DNA from 3 places in the Sinorhizobium sp. GQ132 genome. Region 3 is predicted to be linked to each of the others. Evidence: predicted binding sites of a transcription regulator. Region 3 holds the regulator's gene; each other region holds the start of a gene.
What was found. Region 3 encodes PhoB, which activates phosphate uptake and scavenging genes when phosphate is short. Its sites were predicted from a motif close to TGTCATNNANCTGTCAT; they were not measured.
Positions count from the first base shown of each region.

Region 1: the regulator PhoB is predicted to act here: its motif matches at 2,366-2,382, upstream of AC6CIG_RS07670 (UDP-2,3-diacylglucosamine diphosphatase).
Region 2: the regulator PhoB is predicted to act here: its motif matches at 5,334-5,350, upstream of AC6CIG_RS10435 (PhoX family protein).

Region 1 covers NZ_JCAXDX010000002.1:746,336-756,052, reverse strand. Annotated here, with positions in the region: gene dgcA (N-acetyl-D-Glu racemase DgcA) at 1-156, shown strand, start outside; gene AC6CIG_RS07675 (MFS transporter) at 108-1,331, opposite strand; gene AC6CIG_RS07670 (UDP-2,3-diacylglucosamine diphosphatase) at 1,469-2,314, opposite strand; gene AC6CIG_RS07665 (NADP-dependent malic enzyme) at 2,560-4,872, shown strand; gene AC6CIG_RS07660 (helix-turn-helix transcriptional regulator) at 5,079-5,816, shown strand; gene AC6CIG_RS07655 (acyl-homoserine-lactone synthase) at 5,972-6,616, shown strand; gene AC6CIG_RS07650 (DUF2865 domain-containing protein) at 6,785-7,912, shown strand; gene bluB (5,6-dimethylbenzimidazole synthase) at 8,212-8,895, opposite strand; cobalamin riboswitch at 8,941-9,150, opposite strand; gene AC6CIG_RS07640 (SDR family oxidoreductase) at 9,191-9,717, opposite strand, start outside.
Region 2 covers NZ_JCAXDX010000003.1:444,783-454,499, reverse strand. Annotated here, with positions in the region: gene AC6CIG_RS10460 (lysine N(6)-hydroxylase/L-ornithine N(5)-oxygenase family protein) at 1-284, shown strand, start outside; gene AC6CIG_RS10455 (4'-phosphopantetheinyl transferase family protein) at 285-1,010, shown strand; gene AC6CIG_RS10450 (sigma-70 family RNA polymerase sigma factor) at 1,155-1,715, shown strand; gene AC6CIG_RS10445 (alpha/beta hydrolase) at 1,745-2,641, opposite strand; gene AC6CIG_RS10440 (TonB-dependent siderophore receptor) at 2,930-5,059, shown strand; gene AC6CIG_RS10435 (PhoX family protein) at 5,425-7,428, shown strand; gene recO (DNA repair protein RecO) at 7,541-8,284, opposite strand; gene AC6CIG_RS10425 (L,D-transpeptidase) at 8,508-9,248, shown strand; gene AC6CIG_RS10420 (glyoxalase/bleomycin resistance/dioxygenase family protein) at 9,357-9,717, opposite strand, start outside.
Region 3 covers NZ_JCAXDX010000004.1:78,676-88,392, forward strand. Annotated here, with positions in the region: gene AC6CIG_RS12080 (Hsp33 family molecular chaperone) at 1-172, opposite strand, end outside; gene argF (ornithine carbamoyltransferase) at 540-1,451, opposite strand; gene AC6CIG_RS12090 (aspartate aminotransferase family protein) at 1,526-2,725, opposite strand; gene AC6CIG_RS12095 (GcrA family cell cycle regulator) at 3,135-3,656, shown strand; gene phoB (phosphate regulon transcriptional regulator PhoB) at 3,764-4,447, opposite strand; gene phoU (phosphate signaling complex protein PhoU) at 4,559-5,272, opposite strand; gene pstB (phosphate ABC transporter ATP-binding protein PstB) at 5,362-6,177, opposite strand; gene pstA (phosphate ABC transporter permease PstA) at 6,191-7,513, opposite strand; gene pstC (phosphate ABC transporter permease subunit PstC) at 7,510-8,994, opposite strand; gene AC6CIG_RS12125 (substrate-binding domain-containing protein) at 9,085-9,717, opposite strand, start outside.

The sequences.
Region 1 (9,717 bases), on a different contig from region 3:
GGCAGTTCGCTCGCCATGGCGCCGGCGGTGCTTGTCGCGCAGGGCGCGGATTTCGTGGATCTCGACGGACCGCTGCTGCTTTCGAAAGACCGCACGCCGGGCCTTCGCTACGAGGCCTCGCTCGTCTTTCCGCCGGAAGCCAGCCTCTGGGGCTGAAGATACCAGCCGAGGAAAGTGAAAAGGCAGCCGGAAAGCGCGACCACCGACATGGAGTAGAAGCCGTCGACGCCGAACCAGGCGTAGAAATAGCCCGACAGAAAGGTGAAGATCGCCGTGAAGATGCCGGTGTAGAAAAAGTAAAGCCCCTGCGCCGACGCCTCCTGCTCCTCCGCGACACGCTCGACCAGCTTGTGCTGCATGCCCGTATGCATGATGGCATAGGTGAAGGCGTGGAAGCACTGCAGAACGAAATAGCCCGAGAAGCCGAGATCCATCGGGAAAATCAGCCAGCGCACGACCGCGAGCAGGCAGCCGGAGAAGATCATCGTCCAGACGCTGAACCGGCGGACGATCGCCCTGGCAAGGAAGAACATCAGCACTTCCGCTGCGACGCCGGCACTCCAGAGAATGCCGATCTGCGTGCCGCTGTAGCCGATATGCTGCCAGTAGATGGCAGAGAAGGCGAAGAGCATCGCATGGCTGCTGTTGACCAGCGTCACGCCGACCAAAAGCAGTTGAAGGTCCGCCTGGCGGAGCGATTGCGGCGGCGGCTCGGTGATTGCGGTAATCGGTGATGGCCTGCGCGGACGGCCGACACGCGGCGCGGCCACCGCCAACAGTATGGTGAGCGCGAAGCCTGCCGCCATTGCGGGCAGGACCATCTGCCCGCCGACGACTCCGATCAGCCAGCCACCCAGCATCGTCGCCCCGATAAAGGCGACCGATCCCCAGACACGCATCTGCGCATAGTCGAAGCCCCAGCGCCGCACGCCCGAAAGCGCGATCGCCTCAACGATCGGCACATAGGGCGAATAAACCGCCGATTGCAGCGTGTAGATGACGAGCACCGGCCAGAAGCTCTGCGCGTAGAAAAGAACGATTGCCCCGGCGAAGGACAGGATGCCCGACCAGATCAGGACGATCGCCCGCTCGCCGATGCGGTCTGCGAGAACGCCCGCCAGCGGTGCGGTGATGACCCGGACGAACATCGGAACTGCAAGCACTATGCCGATTTCGAAGTCGCTGAGCGACAGGCTGCTCAGCCAGACCGGAAAGTACGGCATCGCGAAACCGTTGACGATCAGCGGCGCTGAGAAGAGAAGCGCGATGCGGAGTGCGAAATGGCGCGGCGGGGGCCCCGCGACGAATGCGGGAGCAGATGACGGAATCATGGAGGGACCTGATGGCTGTGGGCCACCAGTAACACAACCGCGCGCGTGTTTGCCATCGGCTCGTCGTCACCGCGGACGCTTGTCCACCGGAACGATAGTCAGACCCTTCCGCGACTTTCCCGCGCCCCGCAGATCACTCAGGCGGCCTGCGGTGCGAGCCGCCTGATGGGCATCGCCTCGGCCTCGCCGGCTCGCTGTCCAGCGGCGCTGTCGCCGCGCATCTGGTGCCAGGTGATGAGCTCCATCGTGCCGTCGTGATGCTCGGCGATCGCCGTGCAGCTCTCCACCCAGTCGCCCGTGTTGATGTACCTGATGCCGTCGATGTCTTCGATGACCGCATGATGGATGTGGCCGCAGATCACCCCTTGCGCGTCGTGACGACGGGCTTCCTCGGTTACGACTTTCTGGAACTCGCCGATGAAATTCACCGCGTGTTTGACCTGCAGCTTGGCCCAGGAGGAAAACGACCAGTAAGGCATGTCGAGACGACGACGTATTGCCGCAAGGCCAATATTGATGGCGATTGCCATGTCGTAGGCCCAGTCGCCGAGATAGGCGAGAACGCGTGCGTTGCGCACGACCACGTCGAACTCGTCCCCGTGCAGCACGAGATAGGTCCGCCCGTCCGCGCCCTTGTGGAGATAGCGTTGCGCCACTTCGATACCGCCGAAATGAACGCCCGGAAACTCCCGGAGGAATTCGTCGTGATTACCGGGGATGTAGATGATGCGCGTGCCTTTTCGTGCCTTGCGCAGAAGCTTCTGGACCACGTCGTTGCACGATTGCGGCCAGTACCAGCTGCGTTTGAGACGCCAGCCGTCCACGATATCCCCGACCAGAATGATCGTCTCCGCCTCGTGGTGCCGCAGGAAATCCAGAAGAAAGTCCGTCTTGGCCGCTTTCGAGCCCAGATGAACATCGGAAATGAAAAGCGTCCGCAGTTTCAGAACGGAATTTTGTTGGTATGCCGATGCCGCCGCCATGCCAGCCTCATCCTGGTTTAGCCGTTTCACGACCGTCAAAATCAGACTCGTGTTTCAGGAAGATGACATGGGACACGGAGCAGGCAGCAAGCGCCGCGTAGCCATGGCTGGAAAGAACCGCGTCGAAACTGTACCTGCCGGGCGATTCATGCCAAAAGGCACGACATCGATCAGCACCGGACGTGAACGCGATTTCCTGAACCGCGCTCTCGGGTCCCACGCAAGAATTCAAGGAATGCAAAGGCATGAACACGGGCGATAAAGCGAAATCCCAGGCCGTTCCCGCCAGCGGAGACATCGATCAGCAGGCACTCTTCTTCCATCGCTATCCTCGCCCCGGCAAGCTCGAGATTCAGCCGACCAAGCCACTCGGGAATCAGCGCGACCTGGCGCTCGCCTATTCGCCGGGGGTCGCCGCACCTTGCCTCGCCATCAAGGACAATCCCGAGACCGCCGCCGATTTCACCGCCCGCGCCAATCTCGTCGCCGTGGTATCCAACGGCACAGCCGTTCTCGGTCTTGGCAATATCGGTCCCCTGGCCTCCAAACCCGTGATGGAGGGGAAGGCCGTTCTCTTCAAGAAATTCGCGGGGATCGACGTCTTCGACATCGAGATCGACGCACCGACGGTCGATCGGATGGTCGACGTCATCTCGGCGCTGGAGCCGACCTTCGGCGGCATCAATCTCGAGGACATCAAAGCTCCCGAATGTTTCGAGGTGGAGCGGCGTCTGCGCGAGAAAATGGAAATACCGGTCTTCCACGACGACCAGCACGGGACCGCGATCATCGTCGCTGCCGCCGTCCTGAACGGCCTGGAACTTGCCGGCAAGGACATTGCCGAGGCCAAGATCGTGGCCTCCGGTGCCGGGGCGGCGGCGCTTGCCTGCCTCAACCTCCTCGTCACGCTGGGCGCCAAGCGCGAAAACATCTGGGTCCACGACATCGAAGGTCTCGTCTACAAGGGGCGCGAGGCCCTGATGGACGAGTGGAAAGCCGTCTACGCGCAGGAGAGCGACAATCGTGTGCTCGCCGACAGCATCGGCGGAGCCGACGTGTTTCTGGGGCTCTCGGCCGCCGGCGTTCTCAAGCCTGAACTGTTGGCCCGGATGGCCGAAAAGCCACTGATCATGGCGCTGGCCAATCCTACGCCGGAGATCATGCCCGAAGTGGCCCGCGCCGCGCGCCCCGATGCCATGATCTGCACCGGACGCTCGGATTTTCCGAACCAGGTCAACAATGTCCTCTGTTTCCCGCATATTTTCCGTGGCGCGCTCGATTGCGGCGCACGCACCATCAACGAAGAGATGAAGATGGCGGCCGTGCGCGCGATAGCAGGCCTTGCCCGCGAGGAGCCGTCGGATGTCGCCGCCCGCGCCTATTCCGGCGAAACGCCCGTCTTCGGCCCCGATTACCTGATCCCTTCGCCTTTCGATCAGCGGCTGATCCTGCGGATTGCACCGGCCGTTGCGAAGGCTGCGGCCGAAAGCGGCGTCGCCACGCGTCCGATCCAGGACTTCGACGCCTATCTCGACAAGCTCAACCGTTTCGTCTTCCGCTCCGGCTTCATCATGAAACCGGTCTTTGCTGCAGCGAAGAATGCGACGAAGAACCGCGTCATCTTCGCCGAGGGCGAAGATGAGCGGGTGCTGCGGGCCGCCCAGGTTCTGCTGGAGGAAGGCACAGCCAAGCCGATCCTGATCGGCCGCCCGCAAATCATCGAGACCCGACTGCGGCGCTACGGCCTCAGAATCCGCCCCGATGTCGATTTCGAGGTCGTCAATCCCGAAGGCGACCCGCGCTACCGCGACTATGTCGATGATTATTTCGCCCTCGTCGGGCGGCTCGGCGTCATTCCCGAGGCGGCCCGCACGATCGTGCGCACGAATACGACGGTCATCGGCGCGCTCGCCGTCAAGCGCGGCGAGGCGGACGCGCTGATCTGCGGGGTCGAGGGACGCTACAGCAAGCATTTGCGCGATGTATCGCAGATCATCGGCAAGCGGTCGGGCGTACTCGACTTCTCGGCGCTCAGCCTCCTGATCTCACAACGCGGAGCGACCTTCTTTACCGATACCTATGTGAGCTTCAGCCCGAGCGCGGAGGAGATCGCTCAGACGACGGTGATGGCTGCAAACGAAATCCGCCGCTTCGGCATCACGCCGCGTGCCGCCCTCGTCTCCCATTCGAACTTCGGCTCGCGCGATTCCGAGAGCGCTTTCAAGATGCGCACCGCACTGCAGCTCGTGCGCGAGCTAGCCCCCGATCTGGAGGTGGACGGAGAAATGCATGGCGATTCCGCCATCTCCGAGGTCCTGCGCCAACGCGTGATGCCGGACAGCACGCTGAACGGCGAAGCGAATCTGCTCGTCTTCCCCAATCTCGACGCCGCCAACATCACGCTCGGCGTGGTCAAAACCATGACGGACAGCCTGCATGTCGGCCCGATCCTTCTGGGCTCGGCGCTGCCGGCGCATATCCTGTCGCCGTCCGTCACCTCGCGCGGCGTCGTCAACATGGCAGCGCTGGCCGTCGTCGAATCGAGCCATCCCGTCTGAGGGATGGCGCGCCTCCTCATTGGCGATGGAGGGCCGAAAAGCGCTGTTTCCAGGGAAACGACGCGGCCGCGCTGGCGATATCAGGCTCAAAACTCAACCTGAGATTGTATAGACCGGATTACTGCACCGTTTATGAAATATTGCACTAGACAAAACCGGCCGCCGTAAACCATGTTTATTATAGGGGCAAGTTTCGGTGTTACGGCATGACTAATCAACAAGCTGTCCTCAATTTGCTGGATATCGTGGAATATGGAGGTTGCGCCGACCCCGAGCGCTTCTTCGCCCTGATGCGTCGAACCTTCAACATCTCGCATCTCCTGTATCTGGAGGCGGAGTCTCTTCCGGATGGTCTGAGAATCTGCCGCCTGCATCACACTTTCGGCGCCTACGCCGCTGAAATCTACGCCGCCAGGGAGCTTTACAGGATCGACCCGATCCTCAAGCTTGCGCTAGGCGGTGTCAGGCCTGTGGAATGGGCGACAGCGCGGCGCCGCTTTCCGGAATGCGAGCCCCTCTTCGAGGCGGCCGAGGAGATCGGGCTTTCCACCGAAGGCGTGGCCTTGCCGCTCCCCTCGCCTGCAGGCCGCATGGCGCTCCTCGCAATCGGTGCCAATATGTCGCCGGTCGAGTGGTCCGCCTATCGCCGTTGTCATCTGCGCGATTTCCAGCTGGCTGCCAACCTGTTCCACGCCTCCATGCTCGAACATTCGGCCATGGCCGGGGCGCTCGACGAGCGCGATCTCCGCCTGACCGGGCGGGAAACCGAAGTGCTCACCTGGTCGGCGGCCGGCAAGAGCTACTGGGAGATTGCAACCATTCTCGGGATATCCGAGCGAACCGTGCGTTTCTTCATGACCAATGCCCGCCGCAAACTCAATGTAGTGTCCAACACGCAAGCCGTAGCGCACGCTGTTCGACATGCTCTGATCCCCACCATCTGACGGGTTGCCGGCCCGGGACAGGACCGGCCACTCGCAGTTTCCCCCACAAATCTATTGGGAAAAAACAAGAAAATAAACTGTCACTATAGACAGTTACATATGTCATCCGAGCCTGACAGCATCGCTACATCGCGTAATCACGCATGGAGCGAAAAATGATCAGGATAGTGAACGGAAACGGTCGCAGCCAGCATCCCCAGGCCATCGACGAGATGTTCCGGCTGCGTAAGCGCGTATTCCACGACTTCTTGAAGTGGGACGTCAAGACCGAAGGGGACTGGGAAATCGACCACTACGACAAGGCCAATCCGCTCTATGTCATGTCGTACTCGCCGGACACTGGCAAGATTCGTGGCTCTCTCAGGCTCCTTCCGACGCTTGGTCCGAACATGCTGGACGATACGTTCCCGATCCTGCTCGGGGACAATCCGGAAATCCGCAGTGCGTCGGTGTGGGAATCGAGCCGCTTCTGCATCGATCCCGAAATTTCCCAGGATCGCGCATCGAACCAGGTCACCATCGCCGCGGCCGAACTGATGTGCGGTGTGGGCGAAATGAGCCTTGCGTCGGGCATCAGCCATATCGTCACGGTCACCGACGTTTTCCTGGAGCGAATGTTCCGCCGCATGGGTTGCCCGGGGGAGCGCATAGCCGACCCACACAGGATCGGCTCCGTCCATGCGGTCGCCATTGCCTGGGAGGTGAGCAGGAACCTGCTCGAAACGATGAAGGCTGTGGCCTCCATCGAGGGTACCGTCCTCGATCGCCCGATGTCGCTCGAAACGGCACGCGCCGCCTGACCCGATATTCCGGGCCGTGCAGGTCGCACGGCCCACTGCTTTCCATTCAAGGGCATTGCAAATTAACGCAGATGCCCTCTTCCCGTTGCACCATCTCGACAAGGTCCTATGATGAGGCGGTAAGGCGGACACATCGGCAACGATCCGCTGCAAGGCAGGAAGAAGCACGTGTCCGCGTCCCCGAAGGTGGCATCCAAGATCCGGCGCATCGCGGCGGTTCTCGTACCGCTCGCGTTGGCGACAACCGACCCGGCTGCGGCATCCGGCGTTTGCGAGCGGCTGAGCGCCCGCCTCGCCGGCCTTCCCACGGGTTTCACGACGAATGCCAGCCTGCGCGATTTTACAGGTGCGGTCTCCCGCCAGAACATCGAGCTGCGACGCGCAAAGAACGATCGCCGCCGAATGGAATGCAGCAGCGACAGCGTCGTCATTATCGGCGGCGATGACGAGGCGGCTTGCGCCGAACTCGATGGGACGATCGCGCGGATGGAGGAGAATCTGCGGCAACTCAAGGCGCAGCGCAGGCATCTGATCGGCGGTGGAGACGACGACGTTCGGCGGCGTATCCTCGCTGCAATGGAACTCAACGACTGCTCGGGGGTGCGCGAGGCCTGGGATACCGGAAGCGCCGAAGGCGAGTTTGCGAGCGCCGCCGCCCGGGAAACGGAGGTTCACCGGAACATCCTGAGGGACCTGCCGCCGGACAGCGATGCCTATCCGCTTCTGCTCGACGCCCCCGGGGCAGAGCTTCCGCTCATGGAGCCCGATTTCGTCGGCAGCCTCAGAACCATGTGCGTACGAACATGCGATGGCGCCTTCTTTCCCATCTCCTCGCATGCCACGCCGGCGGACTTCGGTCGCGACGCCGATCTCTGCCGCGCGCGCTGCCCGGGTGCGGAGACGGAGCTCTATTACCATGTGCTCGCAACGGAAGAAGCGGACCGGATGGTTTCGGCAACGACCGGCCGGCCCTACACCGACCTCCCAACGGCCTTTGCCTACCGGGCGCGCGGTGTCGGCTCACCGGGCATCTGTGGCTGCGGAATCCCGGATTCCGCAACGGATGCCAACAGGCAAAAGACAGGCTCTGCCGGAAAGCTCACCGCCGTCAGCCCATCGGTCATTACCATCGGCAGCGAGAGAAAGGCGCCGCCCAAGCCGGTAGAAGAGCGACCCTACGACCCGACCAAAAACAAGGTCCGCATCGTCGGTCCGACTTTCCTTCCGCAGGAAGAGAGCGCGATCGACCTCAAGCATCCGCTTGGGCCGCGATACCAGCCGCTGCAGGACAATTGACAGGCGCCGTTGCGAGCATTCTGCGAGAATCACGCATGTTCTTGATCCAGAGCCCGTTAGGGAGCGACCTTTGCGCGTCTGATAAGACGCGCGGCGCTGTGGGAAACTTTTCGGAGGACTGCAATCTCTCCTCACCTCATCCCTGTACTCGTCACAGGGATGAGAGCAGCGCCGCGTCTGCGGCGCGGGAAGGGTTCTTTCAGCCCAAGGACTTGGTCTGGCTGGATTCCTGTGACAAGCACAGGAATGAGGGTATCGAACAAACCGCGTCGGCCTTAGATCGACCCTAACATCGTGATCTAACGGACACCCCAGCCTTCCTCGAAAACGAGATCTTCGAGCGGCAAGCGCTGCCGCCAGCCCTTCGCGGCGAGTTCCGGCTCCTGGTACAGCTTGTCGACGAAACCCAGGCAAAGCCAGGCAACGATTTCGATATGCTCCGGAATCCCGAGAATCGCCTTGATTTCCCTCTCATGGAAAATGCTGACCCAGCCGACGCCCACCCCTTCGGCGCGCGCGGCAAGCCAGAGGTTCTGGACGGCGCAAACGGTCGAGTACAGATCCATCTGCGGATTATGGGTGCGGCCCAGGACGACCGCTCCGCCGCGCGTCCGGTCGCAGGTCACGCAAATGCTGAGCGGCGCCTTGCGAATGCCTTCGAGCTTCAGCGAGCGATACTTCGCCTGCCTTTCGCCGGAAAACATCTCTGCGGCCTCGTCATTGGCGCGCTGGAATGCCTGCCAGACTTTCTCCCGCGTCTCGTCCTGTCGCACGAGCACGAAGTTCCAGGGTTGCATGAAGCCGACGGACGGCGCCTGGTGCGCCGCAGCGAGCAGTCGCGCGACCAGATCCTCAGGCAGTGGTTCGGGCAGGAATTCGTCGCGCACGTCGCGGCGCGTCTCTATGGCACGATAGACGGCGGCGCGCTCGTCCGGCGAAAAAGCTCCGGCCGCCGCAAGGCAGCCGTTCTGGTCAGGCAGCATCGTTCGATCCCCAACAATGCGGAAACCTCCCGCCGTCCGCGCGGGGCCGGTCTATCTCGCCAGGCCGGTCTTCTGACTTCGGATCATCCGTTCGCGCCGCCTTCCCGAATCACGTGAAGATTCAGTGGCAAAGGTCTGAAAAGATTCAGACCGACTTGGCGCGAACGTCCCCGTCACAGCGCTGGGCACGTGCCGGAACTGCACCGGCTTCCCGATTCTCCCGCCTTCGCGGGCACCTGACGGCGGCATATGGCCATAGCTCCCCTCGAAACGCAAGGCGAGCAAGAGGGGAGCTTCAGAGCGGTGCCTCCGGATGAGGCGAGGCGTCATAGGCACCCCAGATCGACTGATCGAAGCAGATGACGGAACCCGTCATGAGGCCGGATTCTGCCGATGAGAGATAGGCGCAGGCACGCGCGACCTCGGCCGGGTCTACGAGCCTGCCGAAGGGCTGGCTCGCCGCCGCCTTTTCCAGCCAGTTCGCCGGCGCATCGTGATATTCGCGCTGGATCCGGTCTTCGCCTTCCGAGGCCATCCAGCCGATGTTGAGGCCGTTGACCCGTATCCGGTTGCGCAGGACGGCATAGGCGGTGTTCCTGGTCAGCGTCTCCAGCGCCCCCTTCGACGCACAATAGGCTGTGATGAAGGGCTGGCCCGCCTTCGCCGACATGGAGCCGATATTGACGATCGTGCCCTCCGTCTTCTCGCGCCGCATCACCTTTATCACCTCCTGCATCAGGAAGAATGGCGCGCGCGCATTGACCGCGAACATCCGGTCGAAGAGTTCCGGGCTGGTGTCGAGGATCGTGCCCCGGTCGGTAA
Region 2 (9,717 bases), on a different contig from region 3:
GCATTGCGTTCAACTCGCTCGGCGAGCCGGTGCTGGAGAGCGATTTCTCGCTCGCATGGGACGGTCCGCGGGAAAACCGCATCTTCGTGCTCAATGCCGGGCGCCACAGCCACGGGATCGCCGAACCGCAGCTCAGCCTCGCCGCCTGGCGCAGCGCCGTCATCGCCAATGCGCTGGTCGGACGGCAGCATTTCGATCTCACGCAGATCGACCCCGTCGTGCGGTGGGAAAGCGAGGGCGGGCCGGCGAGGCTGCCGGCGCATCTGGGCCAGGCCGCCGAATAGGTGTCCGCGGCCCTCTTGGAAGGCGCGAAGGGGCGGGTGGAACTGCATTGCCTGCATTTGCGCACCGGGTGCCCCGCTCCCGACAACGTACTCAGCCTCGCAGAGAGGCAGCGTGCGGCCGCTTTTCGCTCGAGCGAAGCGGCCCGCTTGTTCGTTGCAGGTCGCGTCCTTTGCCGAAATATCCTCGCCGAAGTCATCGGTTGCGCGCCAGAATCTCTCGCCATTGCGCTGTCGCCCGAGGGCCGGCCCTATCTGCCCGGCCATCCCGGGATCGATTTCAATCTTTCCCACACGACGGGGACCGTCGCACTCGCGGTGTGTCTCAACGGTCGCGTGGGTATCGATATCGAACGCGCCGAAGGACATGGCGAGGCGGCGATGCGGGATCTCATGCCCCTCATTCTTTCCGAGGAGGAAGAGGCAGATCTCCGGCAGCTGCCTCCGGGGGAGCAACCGACTGCCTGTCTCGCCCGGTGGGTGGCCAAGGAGGCGGTCTTGAAGTGCCGCGGTCGTGGTCTTCTCGACGATCCCAGACGTGTGACGATCGAATCCGGAGGTTCGATCTCGAATTCATGCAACCGTCCCAATGAGGCTGGCGGCGGATGTCGATTCCATGCAGGTCGGGACTATGGTCACCTGTGGGCCGTCGCAACCCAAAATCCGGTCGAGAGGCCCCTCTGGCACCATCACCACGCGGGCGACCGTCTCAGAAGAGAACATCGATGAAGCGGCCGGTCGAAAGATGTTGACCGACAGCGGTGAGGCTCTGCATCTTCATCAATATCTTGACTGAAAGAATCATGTTTTATAATCATCGTGAAAAAACAAGGGGAGATTGAAATACAGCCATGATTTCAACGGGGACCCGACATGATTGCCGACAGCAACCCGCAGTCGACGTGCAACGAACAGCTCCAATCGGCTCTTGAGGCCTATCCCAAGCTCCTCTCCATCGCCCGCAGGATCACCGGCTGCCCCGTCATCGCTGAGGACGTCGTCCAGGACGTCCTGCTGCAGCTCGTCTCCAAGCCGCTCAACCATGACATAGCGGCGCCGATCTCTTACGTGATACGGATGGTACGCAATCTGGCGACTGACCATATGCGGCGGCTGCGCTATGAGAGAGGCCTGTTTCTGGAAGAGGACGTCGGCGGCAACGCAACCGCCTACGGCAGTCCGGAAGAACGCCTGCGGGAAGCCGAAGCCTACAGGGCATTCTGCTGTGTGGTCGAGGCCATGCCGACGCGCACGCGAAAATTCTACGAGGACCATTATTTCGCGGACGTCCCGCAAAAGACCATAGCCCGGGAGGCGGGCGTTTCGTGCGCGCTCGTCTGTGGTCTGCTGCGCGAAGCGCATACCCGCTGCCTTGCCGCGCTGTCGGTCGAAGCGAACCAAAGCCGTCGCTATCGGCCGAAGCAGACATCATGAAGGCCGATCCCGCCGAAAGCCGGAACCGGCTACATTTCCTGGCGGAAGGCGATCTGCACGGCCCGGTTCACCGCAACGGGAAGAACGGACATGTGGTTTTCGCCGGCGTATTCCTCGAAACGGCCGACGCCTGCGAGTGCCGGCAACGCTTCCCAACGTTCCGCCATGGCGCGAGCATATTCCACGGTTCGCGTTTCCAGAGCTCGGGCGAGGCGCTGCCCCTCGTCGGGCCTGCCCTTGTGAAAGGGGGCGATGCACCGCTCACTCTCATATTGCCCGGCCGAAAGATGAAGCTCCAGGCCCGGCGGCACGTCTGCGCGTTCCAGAAATGCCCGTTCCGTCACGAGAATGGCCGCATCCTCCCAGAAGATCGCGGGGCTCGCCGCGATCCAGCGCCGGAAGGCCCGGGGTCTGGTAAACAGTGCGTGGAGCACGAACAGACCGCCGAAGGAATGGCCGAAAAGCGACTGGCGAGACCGGTCGATTGGTACCTGCTTTTCGACCCAGGGCTTCAACTCGTCTTCGATCGCCGAGAGAAAATCGGCCCCTCCCCCGGTCCGGACATCCGGCGTATCCGGGAAGAAGGGCGGATAGGTCCGACCGGGCGGCGGGCTCAGGTCCCAGGAACGCCGCACAGGATCGTACGCCTCATCGGAGGGGTAGCCGATCGCAACGATCACGCCGTCACAGATGTTCGTCCCGCCCGGATAGGACATCTGCACCTTCTGAGCGTCGACGGCCGTCGCGAAGCAGGCGTTGCCGTCCGTGAGATAGAGAACCGGCCAGCCCTCCGGCGGCGCCGGCCTCGCCGGTCGATAGAGAAAAATCCGGTATGGCTGCTCGACATCGCCCAAGGTCAGATCGGCGAATGTGGCACCGGCGATCGCCACGGGCGATGCCGCAAGTTCGGATGATGAATGGGGCATGATCTCTCCGGACGGCCGACGGCAGGATGCCGATAAAGTTGAATGAAATTGGCATATTATGTGAATCGAAGCCTGGCAAGAGCGGCGAAGCTCGCTGAGACGCGGACGGATTGCCCGCCCCGATGCCGCAAAATTTCTGCCGCCATTGCATCCAAAACCCGGGCCGAACGCACAATCTTCAGGCGAATCTAAAAAGGTGACTAAATTCGTCATGTATTCTTGACGCCGGCGAATCCTGCTGTATAGGGTACGCCATCACTGTCGAAAGCTGCGGGGGTGGAACACCGAATGAAGCCGAACTCAGATAATGCCTTCAATACCTTGAAAAGATACAAGCCTCATGCCTGGCGCACCGCCACCGCATTGGCCGCAGTGCTGGCCGTGAACGGAAATGCGGCGGCGCAGGAGGCCGTCCCCGGCGCGACCCAAAGCGGCGCGACGCAGCTGGATGCGATCGTCGTCGACGGCGCGACCAAGATCCCGACGACCCTGGTCGAGACGCCGCGCTCCGTCTCTCTCATCAGCCGCGAGGAACTCGACAAGCGCGCCGTGCAGGATATCATCGAGGCGGTGCGCTATTCCGCCGGCGTCGTGACCGGCTCATACGGTTTCGATCCGCGTTTCGAGCAGATCACCATCCGCGGCAACGACATCACCACGACGGGTGACTATCGCGACGGACTGCGCCAGCCCTATCTCAGCTATGCCATGCTTCGTAACGAGCCCTATTCACTGGAGCAGGTCGAGGTCATCAAGGGCCCGATCTCCGTGCTTTACGGCGCGGGCTCGCCCGGCGGCATCGTAAACAAGACCTCGAAAATGCCGACGGAAGAGACGATCCGGGAAGTCGGCGTCCTCTACGGCACCGAGAATCGCATCCAGGGCATGTTTGACTTCGGCGGACCGCTGAGCGAGAACGACGATGGCCTGCTCTACCGCGTCGTTGGTCTGGCGCGCCGAGGCGAGACCAATTTCGACATTGCCGACGACCGCTACCTCATCCAGCCGGCTCTTACCTGGAAGCCGGATGAGGCAACCTCCTTCACGATCTACGGCCTAGCGCAGGCCGATGAGACCGATGTCGATGTCGGCGCGGTCATCGGCCCCGACGGTAGGATTCACGACCTGCGCGGCAGCGACCCCGATTACGACTTCCAGAAAGTCCGCCAGCAGCAGATCGGCTACCGGTTCGAACACGAATTCGACAATGGTCTTACCTTCCGCCAGAAGCTGCGCTATTCTCACCTGAAATTGTCGGGGCGCTATCTCGGCATCACGGATTGGACGGGCACGGTTGGCCATCGCACGCCCTACTCGCTCGGCGACGAGCTCGACGTCTTCCAGGTCGACAACCAACTTGAATACAAGTTCGATACGGGCCCGGCTTTGCATACCGGGATGCTCGGCCTAGACTACAGCAATGTAAAATCCGCCTTTGGCTTCGGTGCGGGCAGTTCCGATCCGGCCTACGATTTCGACATTGAAAACCCGACCTGGGGTGTTTCCGGTCCGACGCCTGCCTATAGCAGCCTCAGCGACAGCCGGATGCGCCAATTGGGGGTCTATGTCCTCGACCAGATCGAACTGGACAAATGGCGCTTCACGCTGGGCGGGCGGCAGACGTGGGTGCAGCAGGACAGGGATTCGACCGACGTTCCCTCGGCAACGACGGCATCCGAGAGCCTCGACAAGCACGGCTTCTCCGTTCAGCTCGGCACCGTCTATCTCTTCGACAATGGTCTTGCGCCTTTCGCCAATTACGCGACCTCCTTCGATCCCGTGACCGAGAAATCGCGAAGCGGCAGCATCCTGCAGCCGACCGAGGGCGAACAGTTCGAGCTTGGCGTGAAATATCAGCCGCCGGGCACGGACATTCTTCTCTCCGCAGCGCTTTATCATCTCGTCGAGAAAAACAAGCCGATCGCCGTCGATCCCGTGAATGGCATCTATGAATCGCTTGGCGAGGTCACGAACAAGGGTCTCGAGCTGGAGGCGCGGGCGCATGTCGCCGATGGTCTCGATCTGATCGCAGCCTATACCTATAACAATTCCGAAGTCACCGCCGGCGAGAATGTCGGCAATGCACCTGCCGTCACGCCGCGGCATACCGCCAGCCTCTGGGCGGACTACACCTTCCAGGAGGATACGTTCGCCAGCGGCCTGACGGTCGGCGCCGGACTTCGCTTCACCGGCGAAAACTATGCCGAAATCGAAAACACCAGCAAGAACAAGGCGAACGTCTATGTGGATGCCTCCCTTACCTACGATTTCGGGGCGCTCGACAAAGAGTTCGACGGCCTGACCGGCAACGTCGCCGTCCGCAACATCGCCGACCGGCGCGACACGGTTTGCAACAGCGGCTATTGCTATCTCGGCCAGGGCCGCAACATCACGGCCTCTCTGAAGTATCGCTGGTAGACGAAAGGCACGGACAGACGGGGAGCCGCGTTCGCCGCGGCTTCCCAACCGTTGCTCCTGGAAGGGCGAACGGACATGTGCTCCATGTCGGCTGCGGCATCAAGGCTCCGATATGGCCTCCCCTCACGCGAGGCGCATCACAAGAAGTTGCGCCCTAGGCGCGGAAACGCCGACACCGACAGGTATCTCCAACTTTCCCAGCGACCGGCCAGCACGCTCTTCCGAAGCCGGCGTCGCGGCATCGCGACCCTCTGCAGCAATCTCTTCATCCAATTGTCGCAGAGCTGTCATGAACTCGCTGGTAAAGCGAGACCGGGACGCCCGGGGGATCGGGCGCGTCTACCGTCTCAATGGGGAGAATTGCCATGGACAAATATCTCGGCCTTACCGAAGAAACCGAATTCAAGACGCTGACGGAGCGCAGGGAAGAACTGGAAGACGTCGGCCATAACTGTTCCACCAACCCGACCATGGGCGACATCATCAATCGCCGCTTCTCGCGCCGGTCGTTCATCGGCGGCTCTCTGGCCGTGGCTGCCATATCCACGACGGTTAGCCCCCTCGCCCTGCTGACGGCTGACGAAGCACGGGCAAACGGCGAAGCGTCGCGATTCGCCTTCAAGGAGATCGAAGCCGGTGTCGACGAGACCCATCATGTAGCCGAGGGTTACGAAGCCGACATCCTGCTGCGCTGGGGCGACAAGGTCTTTGCCGACAGCCCGGAATTCGGCCCGCTGAACCAGACAGCCGAGGCCCAGAGCCGGCAGTTCGGCTACAACAACGACTATGTCGGCTTCATTCCGCTCGAAGGCAATCCGGACCACGGCCTGCTGGTCGTCAACCACGAATACACCAATGCGGAGATCATGTTCCCGAACTTCGCCCGCGTCGAAAAGGTGACGGAGGACGGCAAGGAGGAGGACAAGGTCGTGCTCGGCGAGTACACCAAGGACCTCGTCGATATCGAAATGGCCGCCCATGGCGGCACCGTCATCGAAATCCGCAAGATCGACGGGAAATGGCAGCCGGTCCTCGACGGCAAGTACAACCGCCGCATCACGGCCACGACCGAGATGCAGCTTTCCGGCCCTGTTGCCGGCCACGAGCGGGTCAAGACCCCGTCGGATCCGACCGGCAGGAAGGTCTTCGGTACCCTCAACAATTGTGCCGGCGGCGTCACCGCCTGGGGCACCTACATGATGGCCGAAGAAAACTTCAACGGCTATTTCGGCGGCGAACTCGCCGAGGATCATCCGGAATTCAAGCAGATGAAGCGTGTCGGCGCGCCGGGCGGGCAGTATGAATGGTCGAAATTCTACGACCGCTTCGACGTATCCAAGGAGCCGAACGAAGCCAACCGCTTCGGCTGGGTGGTCGAGGTCGACCCGCTGGACCCCACCTCCGTCCCGAAGAAGCGCACCGCGATCGGACGCTTCAAGCACGAGGGCTGCGAGTCGATCGTCAACAGGGATGGCCGCGTCGTCCTCTATAGCGGCGACGACGAACGCTACGATTATGTCTACAAGTTCGTGACGAAAGGCACTTACAACCCGGACGACCGGGCGGCGAATATGGATCTCTTCGACGAAGGCACGCTCTACGTGGCGAAGTTCGACGAGGACGGCACGGTCACCTGGATGCCTCTCGTCCACGGCGAAGGGCCGCTGACGGCCGAGAACGGCTTCGCCTCCCAGGCCGACGTGCTGATCGACACCCGTTTTGCCGCCGATGCGCTCGGCGCGACCAAGATGGACCGGCCGGAAGACGTTCAGCCCAATCCGAAGACCGGCAAGGTCTATGTGATGCTGACCAACAACACGAAGCGCAAGGAGGACGAGATCGACGCCGCCAATCCGCGCGCCAAGAATGCCTTCGGCCACATCGTCGAAATTTCGGAAACCGACGGCGATTTCGCCTCGACGAAATCCCGCTGGGACGTCCTCCTGAAGTGCGGCGATCCGAGCGTCGCCGAGGTCGGTGCCTCCTTCTCCACCGCGACGACCAGGAACGGCTGGTTCGGCATGCCGGACAATTGCGCCATCGACGCCGATGGCCGTCTTTGGGTGTCGACCGATGGCAACAACGAAAAGGACACGGGGCGCACGGACGGTGTCTGGGCCGTGGAGACGGAAGGCGAAGGCCGCGGCACCTCGAAGCTGTTCTTCCGGGTGCCGGTCGGTGCCGAAATGTGCGGGCCGAGCTTCAACCCGACGAGCGACACCTTCTTCCTCGCGGTTCAGCACCCGGGCGATGCCGGTCTCGCAACCTACGAGAAGCCGGCGACGCGCTGGCCGGATTTCCGCGACGACATGCCGGTGCGCCCGGCCGTCGTCGCCGTCACCAAGCAGGGTGGCGGCAAGATCGGCTGAAGCGTTTCGGAGCGCCACACCCTCTGCGACCTCCCATCCCTGTGTCCGTCACAGGGGTGGGAGAAAAGCCATCCGCCACCCGTCGCCACCGCGGTCGCCTTCTCAGAAACGCTTAAGCCTCCGACGATGCGGCCTTCAGCGCCTTCAGCGTCGCATGGACGAACCCGTCCCGCGCCGACGCGGCGTCGACGCCCCGCGGCTCGTAAACATGGCGGTTGAGGAAATAGGCGGTAAGGCGGAAGGCGGCGGCAAGGCTTTCGTGATCGGCAGCTCTGGTTCCTCCCGATAGGAAGTCCGGGAGGGCGAGCATGCGATCGGCGTAAGGGGCACCCGCTTCGCGGCAGATCGCGCGGCCCGATTTCGGCGATACGAAGACAAGGTCGCTGCGCGCACCCGTCGCACCACATCGGGAAAGATCCAGACCGAAGCCGAGATCGTTCAGCACCGCGAGTTCGAAGCGCACGAACAATTCGCCGGCGTCTGCCGGGTCCTGGAGGTGATCGACTATGACGGCGAGCGCCTCGTAGAGATGGGGATGCGGGTCGCGCTCCGGCAGGAGCCGCAAGAGTGCGCCGATCGCCTGAATTCCGTAGACGGAAGTCGCCGTCTCGATCAGCCTCGCGGCGCGCAATTGCAGCGGCTCGACGCGGAATTCGCCGAGATGCTCGTCCAGCCTCGCCCGCCAGTTCACCTCCACGGAATTGCCCGGCTGCAGCACCGGCTGCATCGCACGCGAGCGGCCCGAGCGCACGAGCCCGAGATGCCGCCCGTGCCCGGGCGTCATCACCTCCGCGATGACAGAGCTCTCGCCATGCCGCCGGATGCCGAGAATTATGGCTTCATCGCTCCATTGCATGAAAAAGGCATACACCCGCCGCCGAAACCGGAGCAAGCGAAGAAACGCGCCCGGTTTCGAGCCTTGTCCGGTGCGGCGGAAACAAACTGTAGCCTTTCCGCTACACTTGCCGTGCGCCGCAAATCTATTGTCGTTTTTGCCGCATTGCGACGCCTTTCAATGCGGGTTGCGAGGCCTTAGACGTGCCTCCTCAAGAATGACAGTCAGCAGGAACAATTCGACTATGTGTGTGTCCGGGAATCGCGCCAGCCGTCTGATGCAGCTTTGCGCCGCTTTGGCCCTCTCCGCCGCGCTGGCGGGTTGCGTGAGCAGCAACCAGCCGGTCCGGCCGAAGGGGCCGGATCCCTATTTCGTAGCAATGTATGGGGCGAAGCCGGATGAGAAGTTTCCGCTTCCGGCCACCGACATCAGCAAGGTCGAACCGCGTTTTCTGCGGCAACAGGTGCCTTACGTCACGCATGAGCCGCCGGGTACTGTCGTGATCGACACGGAAAACCGCTTTCTCTATCTCGTGCAGGGCGGAGGCATGGCGCTTCGTTACGGCATCGGCGTCGGCAAGGCCGGGCTGGAATTCGAGGGCGAGGCGCGCGTCGGCCGCAAGGCGGAATGGCCGCGCTGGACGCCGACATCCGACATGGTCGCGCGCGAACCCGAGCGCTACGGACCGCTCGCGGGAGGCATGGACCCCGGCCTGCGCAATCCACTCGGACCGCGCGCGCTCTATCTCTACCAGGGAAACCGCGACACGCTGTTCCGCATCCACGGCACCACGGAGGCCTGGTCGATCGGCAAGGCGGTCTCGAGCGGCTGCATCCGCCTGTTCAACCCGGATATCATCGACCTTTACAGCCGCGTGCCGGAAGGCTCGCGCGTTGTCGTGCTCCAGGCGGAACCGCCGATGAGCCAGCCGATGGATGCACCGATGTCGACCGCCGCCGATGGCAGCGGAACGCTTTCGTTCTAGAGTACATCCAGGGAAAGTGTGTAAACGGTTTTCCGCCCGGAATTGCGTTGGATTAAATGGTTAGAGCATTTCAGTGTTTCTATGAAACCTTGAAATGCTCTCGCTCCCTTACCAGGCATCCGGCTCGCGCACGAGGTGCACGATATTGGCGGGGTTCATGATCCATCCGCCGCGGAAGCCCTCGCCCAGTTTCTCGATCTGATCGCAGCGCACGACCTGGTGCGCTGCGAGACGATCGAGGGCTGCCTCGTGATCTTCGGTAAAGAGTTCCAGCCATATTTCCGCCTGGCTGTAATGCGGCGCTTCGTCTATCCACAAACGATTGGGGCCGAGAATGAAGCCTTTCGCCGGTGCCTTTTCGTCGAAAGGCGCGAGACCGACGACGTCGCGGTAGAAGGCGATCACCGCTTCGTATTGATGGCTCGGAACTTTCATGGCGATGTTGATACCGCCCTTGATTTCGGTGGAC
Region 3 (9,717 bases):
CGACAAGCCGCGCGACAGGAAGCGGGTAACCGTGCCGCTCGAGAATGGCATCGAGCATCGGACCAAGCTGGACGGCGCGGCCGCGCACGTCGAGTCCCTCGACCTGAAAGGGCACGACGTGATCGTCACCGGCAAAATCGAACTCGCCAAGTCCCGGCGCTGTTTCTGTCATCGCTTGCTCCTTGCCTCGACCATGGTCACGCGGATCGATTCAATCCGGGATGTGGCCATGACCCATTCCAAAAACTGCATGCGGGATGCGGATGGAAACCGCTCGTTCCTCTTGATTTCCGGCACGGCTTGCATCGAGTGCACCGGCGCGCACCGGTACAACCGCCCGCCATTCCATTTGATCCCGTCATGGACGAATTTCTCCGTCGGCATTTGCTCTGCCTTAAAGCACCCCGCAGGGCGCCAAGCGCAGGATAGCCGGCGTGGGGCGATTGGCCGATTTGATGATCGGAAGGCCCCGCTCACCGCTCTAAATCGTGTTGCACCGTCCAGATTTCAAGAGAACGCCTCGCGCCCGCCTTCAGCCGTCACACCGCGCCCATGCACCAGGCGAGGATCGATTTCTGCGCGTGCAGCCGGTTCTCGGCTTCGTCGAAGACCACTGACTGCGGGCCGTCGATGACCTCATCGGTCACTTCCTCGCCGCGGTGCGCCGGCAAGCAATGCATGAACAGCGCGTCCGGCGCTGCATGCTTCATCAGTGCGCCGTTGACCTGGTAGGGCTGAAAGACGTTGTGACCGCGGGCGCGATGTTCCTGGTTCATCGAGATCCAGGTGTCGGTGACGACGCAGTGTGCGCCGGCAACCGCCTGCTCCGCCTCGTGGCTGAGCAGAATCTCGGCCCCGTTGTTGCGCGCCCAGTTCAGGAACTTGTCATGCGGTTCGGAGCCGAGCGGCACGGCCATGTTCATGCGGTAGCCGAAGCGCGCCGAGCCCTCGATCAGGGAGTGAAGCACGTTGTTGCCGTCGCCGGTCCAGGCGATCGTCTTGCCCTTGACCGGTCCCCGGTGCTCCTCGAAAGTCATGATATCGGCCATGATCTGGCACGGGTGCGTATCGTCGGTGAGCCCGTTGATGACCGGCACGGTCGCATGCTCCGCCATTTCAAGAAGCCGGCGGTGATCGGTCGTGCGGATCATGATCGCGTCGACATAGCGCGACAGGACCTTCGCCGTATCGCCGATCGTCTCCGCCCGGCCGAGCTGCATTTCCGTACCCGACAGAAACAGCGTCTCGCCGCCGAGCTGGCGCATGCCGACATCGAAGGAAACACGCGTGCGGGTGGACGGCTTCTCGAAGATCATCGCGAGCATCTTGCCGGCAAGCGGCTTCTCGGCAGTCCCTGCCTTGGTCGCCGACTTGCGGACGCGGGCATCGTCGATGATGGTCCTGAGGTCGGTGGCCGTCATGGCCGAGAGATCGAGGAAGTGTCTGGTCATACTGCCTTGTTTCCTGTCGTAGAATCCGTTTATCGGCCCCGCCCGGGCCGGATCGATCCGAAACGTCGGGGCATTCAAGCCGCGGCGTTGCCGCTCTTGCCACTCACCGCCTCCGCGGCGCGTTCGAGCCGTGCCAGTCCTTCGCGCGCCTCGGCCGCGGTGGTGATCAGCGGCGGCAACAGGCGCAGCACGTTTTCGCCGGCCGGGACGACGAGCAGTTTCTCGGCGCGGATCGCCTTCAAAAGGTCCGCGGAGGGCACCTTGGCCTTGATGCCGAGCATCAGCCCGTCGCCGCGGATTTCCTCGATCACGTCCGGAAAACGATCCTTCAGCGAGGCGAGCCCCTGACGGAAGACGAGAGCCACCTCGCGCACCTGATCGAGGAAGCCTTCGGCGAGAACGACGTCGAGCACGGCATTTCCGACCGCCATTGCGAGCGGGTTGCCGCCATAGGTCGAACCGTGCGTGCCCGCCACCATGCCGGCGGCCGCCGCTTCCGTCGCGAGGCAAGCGCCGAGCGGGAAGCCGCCGCCGATGCCCTTGGCTACGGCCATGATATCCGGCTTGATGCCCGCCCATTCATGAGCGAAGAGCTTGCCGGTCCGGCCGACACCGGACTGTACCTCGTCGAGGATCAGAAGCAGGCCGAACTCGTCGCAAAGTTCGCGCAGCCCCTGCATGAATTCCTTCGATGCCGACCGAATGCCGCCCTCGCCCTGGATCGGCTCGACGAGGATCGCCGCGGTTTCTTCATTGATCGCGTTCTTGACCGCCGCGATATCGCCGAAGGGGACCTGATAGAAGCCCGGCGCCTTCGGCCCGAAGCCCTCGATGTATTTCTGCTGTCCGCCGGCGGCAATCGTTGCGAGCGTGCGGCCGTGGAAAGCACCTTCGAAGGTGATGACGTGGAACTTCTCGACGTGCCCCTTGGCGAAATGATAGCGCCGCGCCGTCTTGATCGCACATTCGAGCGCTTCCGCACCCGAATTGGTGAAGAACACCCGATCGGCGAAGGTCACCTGGGTCAGCCTCCGTGCAAGGCTTTCCTGCCCCGAAATCTCGTAGAGATTGGACAGATGCCAGACCTTGTCGGCCTGCGCCTTCAGCGCCTCGACGAGATGAGGATGGGCATGGCCGAGCGAGTTCACGGCGACACCGGCAGCGAAATCGAGATAGCGCGTGCCGTCTTCGGCGATCAGCCAAACGCCTTCACCTCGCTCGAAACGCAACGGCGCGCGCAGATAGGTGTCGTAAAGCGGCGTGGTTGCGGCCATGTCGAGCTCTCCTTCATTCCGGCGGCACGGACCATTCGGCCCGATAAAAATCAAAAATGCCGCCTTGCGGCGGCGACAGGCACTATTCCCATTTCGCACCGCGATGTCAACAAAACCAAGGTTTGCAGGCGCTTTGCGGATGCCGATTCCGAAGCGCGAAAAAATCACACTCTGGGACTTGCAAAAATGCAACGCTCCGACAGCAAGTTGGGGAAAACCGCGAAATCGATTCGGCGCGATTCCGGCGACTCTTGCCACGGAGTCACCCTGCCGGTAGGTTAACATTCAATTACTAGACGCATGCGGCGGACCTAGTCACCAAAAGTATTATCGCGTTGAATCTTCGGGTTTTTCCCGGAGAGCGGTGACGGATTCCGCCATCCCAACGCCGAGAACGGGGAGTGCAGAGATGAACTGGACTGACGAGCGGGTCGAGAAACTGAAGAAGCTGTGGTCGGAGGGCTTGAGCGCCAGCCAGATCGCGGCGCAGTTGGGCGGCGTCAGCCGCAACGCGGTCATCGGAAAGGTTCATCGGCTGAGCCTGCCCGGGCGCGCCAAGGCCGGAGGAAGCACGACCGCTGCAGCCCGGCCCAAACGGGCGACGTCTGCCCCGCGCGCGCCGAACTATGCTGCGCGTTCCGTAACCCGCACCGTGACCCGCACGGCCGGTGCGACCGCGCTCAAGGAAGAGCTCGCAGTCGACCTGGAAATGGACCAGGAGCTGCAGATCGACAGGAACATCGTCCTGCCGATGTCGCGGCGGCTGGAGCTCACGGAGCTTACCGAACGCACCTGCAAGTGGCCGATCGGCGACCCGCTCAAGGAAGAGTTCCACTTCTGCGGCAACGACTCCCCGGAAGCCTCTCCCTATTGCACCTTCCATGCCCGGCTGGCCTACCAGCCCTCCGCCGAGCGCCGGCGCATGCGCTGAGGCGCCTTGCTCATCCCGCTCTGGATGCACGACGAAAATCGGGGCCGGAAAGGCCCCTTTTTCTTTGCCATGCCGCAAGCCGGCACGGGCGCCAGCGACCTTCGGCCTCAGCTCTCCAGCGAATAGCCAGCGCCGCGCACCGTCCGGATGACGTCCGGCATGTTGGAAAAGTTCAGTGCCTTGCGCAGCCGCCCGACATGAACGTCCACGGTCCGTTCGTCGACATAGATGTCGTGTCCCCAGACACCGTCCAGGAGCTGTGAACGAGAGAAGACGCGCCCCGGTGAGGACATTAGAAATTCCAGCAGCCGGAACTCCGTCGGGCCAAGGCGCACTTCGCGACTGCGTCGGTGGACGCGGTGCGTCTCCCGGTCGAGCTCGATATCGCCGCAGCGCAGGAGCGTCGACAGAACTTCGGGCTTGGCGCGCCTGAGCATCGCCTTGACCCTCGCCATCAGTTCCGGCGTCGAGAAGGGCTTGACGACGTAATCGTCGGCGCCGGTGGCAAGGCCCCGCACGCGCTCGCTTTCCTCGCCGCGCGCGGTCAGCATGATGATCGGCAGGCGCTCCGTTTCCGGCCGCTGGCGCAGCCTGCGGCAGAGCTCGATACCGGAAACCCCGGGCAGCATCCAATCGAGGATGAGAAGGTCGGGCAGGCGCTCCTGCAGGCGGATCTCCGCCTCGTCGCCGCGAAGGATCGTATCGACCTCGAAGCCTTCCGCCTCGAGATTGTAGCGCAGGAGAACGCTCAGGGCTTCCTCGTCTTCGACTACGGCAATCTTCGGCAACATTCAGTAGGACTCCTTCCTACGCACGACAGCCGTCATGCCGCCGCGCACGGTGGTAGGCCGCGCCAAGGCGGCCGGAACAAATTCTGCATAGGCACCGGCTGCCGGGCGATCTCAGTCCGTCACGGAACCCAATGTCGACGTCATGTCGTCCTTCGGCCGTTCGCCCTGCGGCTGGGCGCCTGTCGCCATATAGTAGATCGTTTCGGCGATATTGGTCGCGTGATCGCCGATACGCTCGATGTTCTTGGCGCAGAAAAGAAGATGCGTGCACGGCGTGATGTTGCGCGGATCTTCCATCATATAGGTCAGCAGTTCCCGGAACAGGGACGTGTAGATCGCATCGATCTCTTCATCGCGTTCGCGAATGCTGTTCGCCTTTTCCGGCGAACGGGACGCGTAGACGTCCAGGACTTCCTTCAACTGAACGAGCGCGAGCTCAGCCAGGTGTTCGAGGCCGCGCGCAAGCTTGCGCGGTATGCCTGAACCGGCCACGGCAATCACCCGCTTTGCGGTGTTCTTGCCGAGGTCGCCCACGCGCTCCAGGTCCGCGGCGATGCGGATCGAACCCATGATCTCCCGAAGATCCGAGGCCATGGGCTGGCGTTTGGCAATGGTGACGATCGCCTTTTCGCCGATCTGCCGTTCCGCGTCGTCCAGAATGGTGTCGTCGGAAATCACCTTCTGGGCCAGGGCGAGATCGGAATTGACGAGCGCACGGACGGAGTCCGCGACCATCTGCTCGGCAAGACCGCCCATCTCGGAGATGCGGCGCGTGAGATACTTCAACTCTTCGTCGAAGGCGGACATGATGTGTGCGTGAGACATATTCGTTTCCTCGGGGGACGCGCTGTTCTGAATGGGCCTCGTTCGGTCTTGACCGGGAGGGACGGAAAAGCGCCGCCCCTCTCCGGCCATCAGCCGAAGCGGCCCATGATGTAGTCCTGGGTGCGCTGATCGTCCGGGTTGGTGAACATTTTATCGGTATCGTTCTCCTCGACGAGATTGCCGAGATGGAACATGGCCGTGCGCTGCGACACGCGCGCCGCCTGCTGCATCGAGTGGGTGACGATCACGATCGTGAAATTCGCCCGCAATTCGTGGATGAGTTCCTCGACTTTCGCGGTCGCGATCGGATCGAGCGCCGAGCAGGGCTCGTCCATCAGAATGACTTCCGGGCTGACGGCAACGGCGCGGGCGATGCAGAGGCGCTGCTGCTGGCCGCCGGAAAGTCCGGTGCCCGGCTCCTGCAGCCGATCCTTCACCTCGTTCCAGAGCCCGGCCTTCTGCAGGCTCGTTTCCACGATCTCGTCGAGTTCGGTCTTGGTGCGTGCCAGGCCATGGATGCGCGGGCCGTAGGAGACATTGTCGTAGATCGACTTCGGGAACGGATTGGGTTTCTGGAACACCATGCCGACGCGGGCACGCAATTCCACCACGTCGATCGACGGATCGTAGATATCGTCCTCGTCGAGCGTGATCTTGCCCGTTACGCGGCAGTTCTCGATCGTGTCGTTCATGCGGTTCAAGGTGCGCAGAAACGTCGATTTGCCGCACCCGGACGGACCGATCAGCGCCGTGACCGTGTTCTCGCGGATATTGAGGTTGACGTCGAAGAGCGCACGCTTTTCGCCGTAATAGACCGACACATCGTTGCCGATCATCTTGTAAGGCACCGTATTCATTTTCTGCTCAAGAGCCTTTTCGACTGCAGCTTCCGACATGATGTTCATAGTCCTTACCCCACTACCAGCGACGCTCAAAGCGACGCCGCAAGAGAATTGCGCCGAGATTCATGAAGATGAGAAAGATCAGGAGAATGATGATCGCTCCGGACGTACGCTCGACGAAGGCACGTTCTGCCTCGTTCGCCCACATGTAGATCTGCACCGGCAGCGCCGTGGATGGCTCCAGCGGCGACCCCGGAAAATCGACCACGAAGGCGACCATGCCGATCAGAAGCAGCGGCGCCGTTTCGCCCAGCGCATGGGCGAGGCCGATGATCGTGCCGGTCAGGATGCCGGGCATGGCAAGCGGCAGCACGTGATGGAAGATGGTCTGCATCTTCGATGCGCCCAGGCCGAGTGCGGCGGAGCGGATCGACGGCGGCACTGCCTTCAGGGCCGCCCGGGTAGCGATGATGATGGTGGGTAGCGTCATCAGCGTCAGCACGAAGGCGCCGACGAGTGCTGCCGAGCGCGGCATGCCCGCGAAGTTGATGAAGACGGCAAGCCCGAGGAGGCCGTAGACGATGGAAGGTACGGCCGCCAGGTTGTTGATGTTCACCTCGATCAGGTCCGTCAGCCGGTTTTTCGGCGCGAACTCCTCGAGATAGATGGAGGCAGCGACGCCGATCGGCAGCGACAGCACGAGCACGATCAGCATCATGTAGAGCGAGCCGAGAAGGGCGACGCCGACACCCGCCGCTTCAGGCCGGCTGGATGCGCCGAAGGTGAAGATGCCGGTGTTGAAGCTCTTCTTGAGCACGCCGGCCTCGGCAAGCTGGTTCATCCACGCGACCTGCTCATCCTTCACCTTGCGTTTGGCTTCGTCGACCGACAGGTCGATCTGGCCCTTGAAGGCGGAGTCGATGTTCGCCTCGGCAAGCAGCGTGACGGGAATCGTCCTGCCGATCACCGACGGATCGGCGACGACGATGTCACGCAGTTGCGTCCGGGCGCTGGCGGAGACCATATCGGTCGCCTGCTTCACCAGCGGCCGCTTCGACGGATCGAGGCCGAGCTGCTTGACCAGAGCCTCCCGCACGAGCAGCGGATAGTTGGCGGTATAGAGCCGCTTCGGATCGGTCGCCCGTTCGTTCTTCGGATCGATCACCTTCTCGGAAAACTCGATCGGCAACGTGATCGTCGTCTGCTGGAAGGCGGTATAGCCCTTCGAAACGACGCTCCAGAGGAGAACCGCGAGGAAGAACAGACCGATGGCGATGGCGCTGATTCCGAAGGCACGGAAGCGGCGCTCCGCGGCATAGCGGCGCTTGATGCCGATATCGCGTCGGCTTGCGGCAGGTCGGGTGGAGACCCTTACCGTGGGGGAGGCAAATTCGGTCATTCGTACTGTTCCCGATATTTGCGCACGATGTAGAGCGCGTAGATGTTGAGGCCGAGCGTGATGACGAAGAGGGTGATGCCGAGCGCAAAGGCGACCAGCGTCTGCGGCGAAGTGAACTCGAGGTCGCCCGTCAGCTGATTCACGATCTTGACCGTCACCGTGGTCATCGGCTCGAGGGGGTTCAATTGCATGCGCGCCGCGACGCCGGCAGCGAGCACGACGATCATCGTCTCGCCCACCGCGCGCGAGGCCGTCAAAAGCAGCGCGCCGACGATGCCGGGAAGTGCGGCAGGCAGGATCACCTTCTTCACCGTTTCCGAGCGCGTCGCACCGAGGCCGAGCGAACCGTCACGCAGCGCCCGCGGCACCTGGGTGATGATGTCGTCGGACAACGACGAAACGAAGGGGATGAGCATGATGCCCATGACGATGCCGGCGGTGATGACGCTCTGGGCCTGAATGAAGTTCTGGTAGTTGCCGGTGACGAGACCGTTCAGTTGCGCGGAGATGTCGCGCAGGAAAGGCCCGACGGTGACCAGCGCGAAGAAGCCGTAGACGATCGTCGGGATGCCGGCGAGCACCTCCAGAAGAGGCTTGGCTGTGGAACGCAGCCGCGGGCTCGCATACTCGGCCATGTAGATGGCGGCGAAAAGCCCGATCGGCACCGCGAAAAGCATCGCCACGAAGGCGATATACAGGGTGCCGGCAAGGAGCGGCAGCAGGCCGAACTGGCCGGAGGCGCCGCCGCTTCCGGCCGCCGCGAAGCGCGGATCCCAGACCGTGCCGAAGAAGAACTCGAAGGGCGAGACCATGGTGAAGAAGCGGCCCGCCTCCGAGAGCATCGAGGCGACGATGCCGACCGTCGTCAGAATGGCTATGGAAGAGGCGAAGATGAGCGAGCCGAGCATGACGCGCTCCACCCGATTGCGGGCACGGAAACGGACGTCGATATTGCGGATGGCGTAGAGCCCGCCGGCAACGGAAACGAGCAGCACGACGGCGCTCATCAGCCAACGGCTATATTGCCGCATCGCATTGAACTGCTGGGCGGACTGGATCATGTAAGGCTCGCCCTCGCCGGCAAGCGCCACGCCCTTGGCGGCCAGGGCTTCCCGCATGTTGGTCGAGCCATTCTCGATTGCAGCGATCTCGCCCGCATTCAGGCGTTCGAAGCCCGCGGCCACGGACTTGACCTGACCGAGCGCGAGCTGAACGGTGGCTGCCCCCTGGTTCTGCACCGGTTCCGGAAGAGACGAGCGAACGGTGTAATCGACATAGATCGGAGCTGCGACGAGCCATACCGCAAGCAGAAGAAGAGCCGGCAGCATCGCCCAGATGGCGACGTAGCTGCCGTGATATCCGGGCAGGGAATGCAGGCTGGCGAGCTTGCCTCCGGACCGGGCGAACGAGCGCGCACGGCCGGCAAGAAACGCAATGAAACCGATCAAAGCGATGATCAGGAGAAGGAGCGAAGTACTCATCGGCACGTCTCCGCGACAGGCTTATCGTAAGCCCCGACAAATTCGGAAGAATGCGGCTCCGGCGCTGCGCAGCGCCGGAGCCTGTCATGATCAGAGCAGGTTGCCTGCCTCGAAGGACGTGCGGATTTCCTCGCGCTCGGCGTCCGGAGCGGCAACGAGGCCGTATTCGGCAAGCGGGCTGTCGGGGCCGATCATCTGATCGTCGACGAAGAATTCGACATATTCCTTGAGGCCCGGGATCACGCCGATATGCGCCTTCTTGACGTAGAAGAACAGCGGGCGGGAAACCGGATACTCGCCGGAAGCGATCGTCTCGGTCGAAGGAACGACGCCGTTGACGGTCGCGACCTTCAGCTTGTCGGCATTGTTCTCGTAGAACGAGAGACCGAAGACGCCGATGCCGTTCTTGTTGGAGTCGATACGGGCCAGCGTCTCGGTGTAGTCGCCGTCGATATCGACGGCCATGCCGTCCTTGCGCACCGCGATGCACTTGCTGTGCTGCTGCTTCTCGTCGCTGACGGCGGCCTTGATGACGTCCTGAGCGCCGGTGTCCTTGCAGCCGGCGGCAAGGATCTTCTCTTCGAAGACTTCGCGCGTGCCGTGTTTTTCGCCCGGAATATAGGCGGCGATTTCGGCGTCCGGCAGCGATGCGTCGACTTCCGACCACTTCTTGTAGGGATTGGCGACGAGCTTGCCGTCGACGACGACTTCGGCGGCGAGCGC